DNA from 4 places in the Streptomyces sp. NPDC059373 genome. Region 1 is predicted to be linked to each of the others. Evidence: riboswitches for the same ligand, from Rfam matches in the RefSeq annotation. Region 1 holds a riboswitch; each other region holds the start of a gene.

Region 1 (2,192 bases):
GCGGCGACGTCGAGCGCGAGCGCGATGTCCTGGCCGGGCTGGTAGCCGGCCTTCTTGATGGCCTCGACGATGAGGTCGAGGGCGGCGCGGTTGGAGTCGAGGTTGGGGGCGAAGCCGCCCTCGTCGCCGAGGCCCGTGGAGAGGCCGCGCTCCTTCAGGACCGCCTTGAGGGTGTGGTAGACCTCGGCGCCCCAGCGCAGGGCCTCGGAGAAGGACTCCGCGCCGATCGGGGCGATCATGAACTCCTGGATGTCCACGTTGGAGTCGGCGTGCGAGCCGCCGTTGAGGATGTTCATCATCGGGACCGGCAGCACGTGGGCGTTCGGGCCCCCCAGGTACCTGAACAGCGGGAGGTCGGAGGCCTCGGAGGCGGCGTGGGCCACGGCCAGCGAGACGCCGAGGATGGCGTTGGCGCCGAGCGAGGACTTGTCCGGGGTGGCGTCGAGGTCGAACATCGCCTGGTCGATCAGGCGCTGCTCGGTGGCGTCGTAACCGACGAGCTCCGGGCCGATCTGCTCGATGACGGCGAGAACGGCCTTCTCCACGCCCTTGCCGAGGTAGCGGCTCTTGTCGCCGTCCCGGAGTTCGAGGGCCTCGAACGCTCCGGTGGAGGCCCCGGACGGAACAGCGGCACGTCCGGTGCTTCCGTCGTCGAGGCCGACCTCGACCTCGACGGTGGGGTTACCTCGCGAGTCGAGGATTTCCCGGGCTACGACGACGTCGATGGACGGCACGTGAGTCTCCTTTGGATGTCTCTTCTTTTTCGTGCTGAGCCTAGCCGACACCAAAAGCCCCGGCCGGGCACGCAGGGGGGAAGTGCGTGCCCGGCCGGGGAGCCGTGGGGTGAACAGCCGGTGTCAGAGGTTCTTGCCGCAGACCGGCCAGGCGCCCTTGCCCTGGCTGGCCAGGACCTTCTCGGCGATGGCTATCTGCTGGTTCTTGGTGGCCAGGTCGGCGCGGGCGGCGTACTTGGTGCCGCCGAAGGCCTTCCAGGTGGAGTTGGTGAACTGCAGGCCACCGTAGAAGCCGTTGCCGGTGTTGATGTGCCAGTTGCTGGTGGACTCGCAGGCGGCGACCCGGTCCCACGCGGACGTGGAGGCGGCGGAGGCGGTGGTGGCGGTCAGCATCGGGACGGCGACAGCGGTGGTGGCGACGGCGCCGAGCAGGGCGTAGCGGACCGTCTTGGAGGCACGACGAATCATTTGAGTTGGTTCCTCACCGACGCCTGCGAGGTCAGCTGTCGGGTTCGGGCCGTGTGAGTGCCCGGTGCTGCGCGTCATGCGCGCAGCGCTTAACCCCAAGCCGTACGGAGCCGGATCCATCCGTTTCCGTACGGCGGCGAACCTGTGGGTCCCCCGCTCCTGCCTACGGCGCTTTCGCGTCGACTGTTCCCGTCGGTCGGCGGCAGGATTCGGCGTTCCTGACCGGCGGGGCCCGCGGCGGCGAGCGATGTCGACCGTAAGCAAAGCTCTGGTTAAGGGGCAATCCCCCCAAGATCACCACCGACGCGCCGATCCCGACCATCGGAATTCACATAATTCCAGGTGAGAGCGGGTGAATCAGGGCTGAACGGACACTCCGTACCCAAACCTCCGGGTAAGGCTTGTCACACCGGCTACCCCACCGTCAGATACTGTCCGGGGTGGATCACTCCCGGATCGTCACCGATCACGGTCTTGTTGGCCTCGTAAAGGGCGCGCCATCCGCCGGTCACGTGCTCCTCGGCGGCGATGTCGCAGAGCGAGTCGCCGTCGCGCACCCGGTAGCGCTGCGGGCCGGTGGTGTCGGCGTCCGCCTTGGCCGCGCTGCGGGTGAGCTTGCCCCAGGCGGCCTCCGCGGTGGCGGGGGCTGTCTCGGGCTTGGCGTGCCGGCCCGTGCTGCGGGAGGGGGCGGAGGGGGTGGGGGCCGCGGCCTCGGTGGACGACGGGTCCGGCGATGCGGTGGCCTTCGTCGAGTCGCCGCTGCCGGTGTTCGAGGTGGAGCCGGAGGCGGAGTCGGTCGGGGTGTCCGTGGCACCGTCGGTCGGAGTGGTGGCCCCGTCCGTGGGGGTGGCGGTGGCCCCGTCCGTCGGGGAGGCGGAGGTGGAGCTCGACGCCGAACCGGAGGCGGTGCCGTTGACCGCGAAGGTAAGGCCCGAGATGTCGGCGCAGGTCGGCCACGCGTCGACGCCGAGGGCGCCGAGGATGTCGTCG
Region 2 (2,192 bases), on a different contig from region 1:
GCCGCCGCCGGTGAGGAGGCGCAGCGCGCCCACGCCGAACGGGCCGGCGAGGAGGCCGCCCGGGAGCTGGCGCAGCTGCGCGAGGAGCTGGCGGCCGCCCGCGAGCAGTCCCGTGGCGAGGCCGTGAGGGCCCGCGCCGAGCTGGATGCCGCCCGCAAGGAGGTCGAGTCGCTGCACCGCAAGCTGCGCAGCGCGGCCAGTGACGTGAAGCGGGCCGAGGCGGCCCTGCGCAAGGTCGAGCACGAGCTGGAGGAGGTCCGGTCCGCCGCCGCGGCCGACCGGTCCTCCGCCGAGGTCGAGGGGCGCCGTCTGAAGTCCCGCCTCGCCGAGGCCGAGGCGGCGGTGGAGGCGGGGCGCCGGGCCGTACGCGAGGGCCGCAGCGTGGAGGACGTACGGCTGCGGCTGCTGCTCGACACGGTCCTTGACGCCGCGTCGGGGCTGCGGCGCGAGCTGGCGCTGCCGCCCCGCGACACGATGGGCATCCTGCCGGCCGACACGGTCGACGCGGTCAAGCCGGGCGCCATCAGCCCGAAGGACATCGCACGGCGTGCTTTGTCCGAGAATGATCCCGCGCTGCTCGACCAACTGCTCGCGCTGCCGCAGGCGCACCTCGTGGTGGACGGCTACAACGTCACCAAGACCGGCTATCCGGCGCTGCCGTTGGAGAAGCAGCGGCTGCGGCTGCTGGGCGGTCTCTCGGTGCTGGCCGCCCAGAGCGGCGCCGAGGTGACGTGTGTCTTCGACGGGGCGGATCTGGACGCCCCGGTGCTGCTCGCGCCGCCGCGCGGGGTGCGGGTGCTGTTCAGCAAAGCGGGCGAAACGGCCGACGAGTTGATCCGGCGTCTGGTTCGGGCGGAACCTCCCGGTCGTCCCGTTGTGGTCGTTTCGGCCGACCGTGAGGTCGCGGACGGAGTGGCGAAGGCCGGGGCGCGTCCGGTGCCTTCCACGTTGCTTCTCAAGCGACTTGCGCGGGTGTGACGCGAACTCAGCGTTAGGTTGCCTGCACTGGCTGTGTGATCTTTGTAAAGAAAACAGGTTGCGGCAGAGTTTTTACATACTTTGATTTGAACGGATCACATGTTGGTCACTAGGGTCAGGGCTCGTACCTCCGCGAGTTCGATCATCCACCCAGGATGGTGGCGGGGGTCCCGCCGAGTCTGAAGCGCAGCCCCCCTCTGCGCTCGGAGCCGGGGAACCACGTTCCCGGGGTGAATCGGCACCAGGGCGCTCCGCGAGGAGTGTTGAGGTGTCGTAGGGCTTCTTCCAGCCCGAACCCGACAGCTCACCCGGTAGGCGGCTGGAGGAAGAGGAGCTCGCCTTCGTGGCGTCCCACCGTCGTCCCAAGCCGGCCAGTCGTACGCGGGTCACCGTGCTCACCGCGACCGCTGCCGCGGCCGTTGCCCTCACGTCCCAGGCCGCCCAGGCCGCGCCCGCCAAGCAGTCCGTCAAGACGGTCAAGGCGCAGGTCAACAAGCTTTACGACGAGGCCGAGCAGGCGACCGAGAAGTACGACGGTGCCAAGGAGAAGCAGCAGACGCTGCAGAAGCAGGTCTCCCAGCTCCAGGACGAAGTGGCCCGCGAGCAGAGCGACCTCAACAACCTCCAGGACGAACTGGGTTCGCTCGCCAGCGCCCAGTACCGCAGCGGCGGCATCGACGAGTCCGTACAGCTCCTGCTGTCCGCGAACCCGGACGACTACCTCGCCAAGGCCTCCACGCTCGACCAGCTGAGCAACAAGCAGGCCGACGAGCTCAAGCAGATCGCGGAGAAGCAGCGCACCCTCGACCAGCAGAAGGCGGAGGCCGCCAGCAAGCTCCAGGAGCTGGACCAGACCCGCACCGAGCTGGGTACGAAGAAGAAGGAGATCCAGGCCAAGCTCCAGAAGGCCCAGAAGCTCCTCAACACCCTCACCGCCGCCGAGCGGGCCAGCCTCGCCGCGCAGCAGTCCGCTGCCAGCCGCTCCTCCAGCTCGCGCGTCAACCTCGGCAACGACACCGCGGCCAATCAGCGTGCCGCCGCCGCTCTGTCCGCCGCCGAGACCAAGCTCGGTGACCCCTACGTCTACGGTGCCAGCGGCCCCAGCTCCTTCGACTGCTCCGGCCTGACCTCCTGGGCCTACGCCCAGGCCGGCGTCTCCATACCCCGGACCGCCGAGTCCCAGGCGAGCGCGGGCACGCGCCTGACGGCGAGCC
Region 3 (2,192 bases), on a different contig from region 1:
ATTCCATGGAGTCGTATCGGTCGTCGGCCGCGAGGTAGCTCACGCGAAAACTCCTGGGTCAGGTGCTGATGTAAGAAAATGTGCGGGATTGTGAGGCTACAGGCCCGGCCCCGGCGAATCCATCACGTAGCGCAGGCCGCCGAGCAAATGGTGTCGGAACACCGGGTCCGCGTACGCCTCGGGGGAGTGGCCGAGAGCGGTGTAGAAGGTACGGCCCCCGCCCGTGCCGCCGGAGTCGCGGCACCACACCAACGGGTGGTCGACGCCCATGCCGCCACCGTCGTACGAGGACTCGTCCGCCGACGCCAGCACCCGCATCGAGCCGCGCGGGCTGATCCGGAAGTCGTACCACTCGTCGGTGAACGGCCACACCGGGCCGAGGTGTTCGGTGGCCGGATGGCCGTGGTCCTCGACGGTGACCAGGCCGGGCTGCAGATCCGGGTGGCGGGCGAAGCGGGCGCCGAGCAGCTCGCCGTAGTACGGCCAGTCGTACTCGGTGCAGGCGGCCGCGTGCACGCCCATGAAGCCGCCGCCCGACTCGGCGTACGCCCGCAGGGCCTTGCGGCCTCGCGGGGTCAGGACCTCGCCGCTGGTGGACAGGAAGACCACTGCCCGGCAGCCGCCGAGCCCGTCCGCGAGGACCTCCGGGTCCTCGGTGGCCTCGACGCCGAAACCGTGCTCGGCGCCCAGGGCGCGGAAGGCCGCGATGCCGTCGGGGATGGAGTCATGGCGATAGGCGGTGGTCCGGGTGAAGACCAGGACCGGGGCAGGAGGCATGGCTCACACCCTAGGCATCGTCTTCTACCAGGTACAGGGCGGCGGCCGGTGGCCGTGGGAGACGACCGACGCGGGGTCACAATTGGCCCGATAGTCATGCACAAGACACACTTCGCCGGGGCGGTTTCCATCCGCGATGGGAGCACTTCCGGGCAAATCACCCACGGGTGATGGGCGTCACTCATGAAATACCGTACGGAATGCCGCAGACACTATGTGTCCACATCGGCCCCGTTTTGTGACTCTGCATATTGATCGAATTACCCACCGTCAGGGATCTGTGCACACAGAGCGGACACTTCTCACCCAAAGTCATCGAATTCTAAGATCGATTTGCGGCTTTCTTGATCCCGTGTTTACGCGCCTTGCTCAGTCGCGATGCCGTCGTCTAGCTTCACAGTCCCGCAGGTCAAATGCCTGCGGGATCCTCTCGGGCGGAACGCCGAATCCTGCCGCCGCCCATTGAGCAACCCCTGAGCACTTAAGGGCAGGAGCGGGGGACCCAGGTAATCGCCGTTCCGTCGGTCGCGGAACGGCTTGGGGTGAAGTCGCCGTGCAGCGCCGTTAATTCGGGCTGCCCGCGGCCGGGCATCTCCAGCCCGAACCCGACAGCTTACCTCGCAGGCGTCGGAGAGGAATTCGGCATGCCCGCAAAGGGAAAGCACCGTCGCGTCCGTACGAGCCGATTCACCCGAATCGGCGTCACCGCCGGCACGGCGGGTGCCGCCATCGCGCTGCCGATGGTCGGTGCCACCGGCGCCCACGCAGCCTCCGTGAGCACCTGGGACAAGGTCGCGTCCTGCGAGAGCACCAATAACTGGAGCATCAACACGGGCAACGGCTTCTACGGCGGCCTGCAGTTCACGCAGAGCACCTGGGCGGCCTTCGGTGGCACCCAGTACGCCGCGCGTGCGGACCTGGCCACCAAGGCGCAGCAGATCGCGATCGCCGAGAAGGTGCTCGCGGTCCAGGGCCCGCAGGCCTGGCCGGTGTGCGGTCCCAAGGCCGGTCTGACCAAGTCCAGCGCCGACACCTCCTCGGCCCCCGCCGCGTCCACGGCGACCACCCCCAAGAAGACGACCGAGACCAAGTCCTCGACCGCTTCGTCGCATTCGTCCGCTTCATCCGCTTCGACCCCTTCGAAGTCGAGCGGCGGAAGCTACACGGTCGTCAGCGGTGACACCCTCTCGAAGATCGCCGACGCCAAGGGCGTGGCCGGTGGCTGGCAGAAGCTGTACGCCGCCAACAAGAGCGTCGTCGGCGGCAACCCCGACCTGATCTTCCCCCACCAGGTCCTGACGCTCGGCCAGAAGGCCGCCGCCTCGACCGCCCACACCTCTTCGTCCTCCACCACGGAGCACAAGAGCACCGCTTCGGCCACCACCTCCTCGGCCGCGAAGACCGCCTCGTCCGGC
Region 4 (2,192 bases), on a different contig from region 1:
CCGTCCGTCAGCGCCACCGGCCGCCCGTCGACCGCCAGCGTCAGCCGATGCCCGTCGTCCGGCCGGGGCCCGCCCAGCCAGGGCAGGACGCTGTGGTGCTCGTTGGACACCCAGTGCCCGGGCAGGGCCCGTACGAGCTCCGCGAACCGCCGCCGGCGCGCCAGCGGCAGATACGTCAGCACCGCCGTGTGGAACACCACCAGCGTCGCGTCCGGCGCCTCGGCCGCCGCCCGCGCCGCGACCTCCGCCACCCGGTCCACCAGATCCCCCTGCACGATGTGCGCCCCCGGCGCACCCCGCACCGCCTCGATCGCCGCCCGCAGCTGCCGTACCCGGTGCTCCTGCCCCGGCCAGATCAGTGACTCCAGCCACCGCACATCCCCCGGGTCGCCCACATCCAGCGGATTCAGATCGATCCCGCCCCGCCATACGACCTCAGGCACCGCCCCCGGCACCGGCACGCCCCCGCCCGTCCGGCACCGGAACACCGCCGGTGACCCGTCCGCCCCGAACTCCGGGCCGCCGTCGTACGCGTAGCGGTACCGGTCCGGGTACAGGCACAGCCCCGCCGACGCCCCCACCTCCAGCAGGGCCAGCGGCTGCGGCAGCCCGGCCAGCACCGGCAGCAGCGTCGCGCAGCGGGCCGCCTCGTTCGTCTGGGTGAAGCGGACCAGGATCACCTCCCGTACGGAGTCCCATTCCGCGGCCACCCAGGACCGGAACGCCGCCCACTCCTTGTACGGCCCGCCCAGGTACCGCACGGCGGCGAGCAGCAGGTTGGGCTGCTGCTTGTTGCCCGCCGGGAGTCCGGAGATGAGGGCGACCAGTTCCTCGTCCTCCGCGATCCGTGCCGTCAGCTCCTCGTACAGAGGGGACTTGCCGCGCGCCTGTTGCCGCGAGAAGGCCCGGTACCGGTCCGCCACCCGCTCATCCGTGTTCACCGCCATCCGGGCAACGTACCCGGCCGCGCGGAACGGCCCGGAGGCGCCGGGGCAGGCGCACGACAACCGCGCGTCGAGCGGCGCCGGGCACCCCCGCTCACTCCGGGTGACCGGACGAGTGCCGTCCGAATAACAACTGACGCACACTCACATCTCCCGGCGGTCACAGGAGTCACGCCACTTTGCCCGCTTCTGGGTATTCCATCCGCATAGATTCCTGCTGTGAACTGCCCAGAGTGGCTTGGAATTCCCCTGCACCTCTATTAACGTTCGATAACGCAGCGCGGTCGTCCCTCCGCCGAACTGGCGGCGCCGTGCGCTTGTCGAATCCCGTCCGCGGGAACCGGGGAACCACCACCCTGGGGTGAATCGGGTCTGCTCCGGCAGAACCGTAGGAGACCTTCCTGCTCCGAACCCGTCAGCTAACCCGGTAGACGAGAAGGAAGGAAAGGAGTGCGCCCGCGTGGCGTCGAACAAGCCTGCCCTCATACCGGATTCCCATCAGCATCAGCACGACGGGTACGAGTACACCGACTGGGACACCGGCGAGTGGAACGTAGCGGCCGGCTGGACGCCCCCGGCGACAGAACAGACCGCACCCACCAAGAACGCCGTCGACGGCTGGGACACCGCCGAATGGAACATGGCGGCAGGCTGGGCAGAGCTGCGTGAAGCCGCCGCGGCCGCCGGTCTGACGGACACCGCCGCCGCGCCTACGGCGGAGTTCGAGCCCGAGTTCGCGCCGGAGCCGCACCCGGAGTTCGACGAGACCGGCATCGACGGCGACACCTGGAACCCCACCCGCGAGAACACGGCCCCCGTACGGGGTCGTCACCGCGTCGCCAAGCAGCGCACCTTCGGCCGAGGTTCGGCCGTCTTCGGTGTCGCGGCGGTCGCCGTACTCGGTGTCAGCGGCGTCGCCACGGCGGAGGGGCACAACCCCCTCCCCGTATCGCTTCCGCACCTGCCCGAGGTGTCCGACATGCCCGGTATCGGGACGCTCCTGGGCGGCAACGACACCAAGTCCGCCGACCCCGCCCAGAACCTGGACATCAACGCCGGCGAGGCACTGCGCACCCGCATCCTCGACCAGGCCACCCAGCAGAAGGCCGCCGCCGACGGCGTGGCTGCCGCGAAGGACGCCAAGGCCGCCGCGGCGGAGAAGGTGCGCGCGGAAGCCGCCGCCAAGAAGACGGCCGCCGCCGCGGCCAAGAAGGCCGCCGAGGCAAAGCGTCTGGCCGAACTCGCCAA

What was found. A riboswitch is a leader RNA that binds a small molecule or an ion and turns the genes downstream of it on or off. The one in region 1 is predicted to bind cyclic di-AMP.
Region 2: another riboswitch for cyclic di-AMP. It lies ahead of ACFXJ5_RS17355 (NlpC/P60 family protein); the one in region 1 lies ahead of ACFXJ5_RS30080 (transglycosylase family protein).
Region 3: another riboswitch for cyclic di-AMP. It lies ahead of ACFXJ5_RS26510 (transglycosylase family protein); the one in region 1 lies ahead of ACFXJ5_RS30080 (transglycosylase family protein).
Region 4: another riboswitch for cyclic di-AMP. It lies ahead of ACFXJ5_RS04355 (M23 family metallopeptidase); the one in region 1 lies ahead of ACFXJ5_RS30080 (transglycosylase family protein).

Annotation. Positions count from the first base shown of each region.
Region 1 is NZ_JBHYXC010000029.1:64,800-66,991, reverse strand. It holds gene eno (phosphopyruvate hydratase) at 1-734, opposite strand, end outside; gene ACFXJ5_RS30080 (transglycosylase family protein) at 858-1,202, opposite strand; cyclic di-AMP (ydaO/yuaA leader) riboswitch at 1,208-1,383, opposite strand; gene ACFXJ5_RS30075 (transglycosylase family protein) at 1,616-2,192, opposite strand, start outside.
Region 2 is NZ_JBHYXC010000010.1:182,479-184,670, forward strand. It holds gene ACFXJ5_RS17350 (NYN domain-containing protein) at 1-978, shown strand, start outside; cyclic di-AMP (ydaO/yuaA leader) riboswitch at 1,154-1,311, shown strand; gene ACFXJ5_RS17355 (NlpC/P60 family protein) at 1,322-2,192, shown strand, end outside.
Region 3 is NZ_JBHYXC010000023.1:6,380-8,571, forward strand. It holds gene mgrA (L-glyceraldehyde 3-phosphate reductase) at 1-43, opposite strand, end outside; gene ACFXJ5_RS26505 (ThuA domain-containing protein) at 97-777, opposite strand; cyclic di-AMP (ydaO/yuaA leader) riboswitch at 1,238-1,419, shown strand; gene ACFXJ5_RS26510 (transglycosylase family protein) at 1,422-2,192, shown strand, end outside.
Region 4 is NZ_JBHYXC010000002.1:38,584-40,775, reverse strand. It holds gene ACFXJ5_RS04360 (DUF2332 domain-containing protein) at 1-947, opposite strand, end outside; cyclic di-AMP (ydaO/yuaA leader) riboswitch at 1,253-1,393, shown strand; gene ACFXJ5_RS04355 (M23 family metallopeptidase) at 1,405-2,192, shown strand, end outside.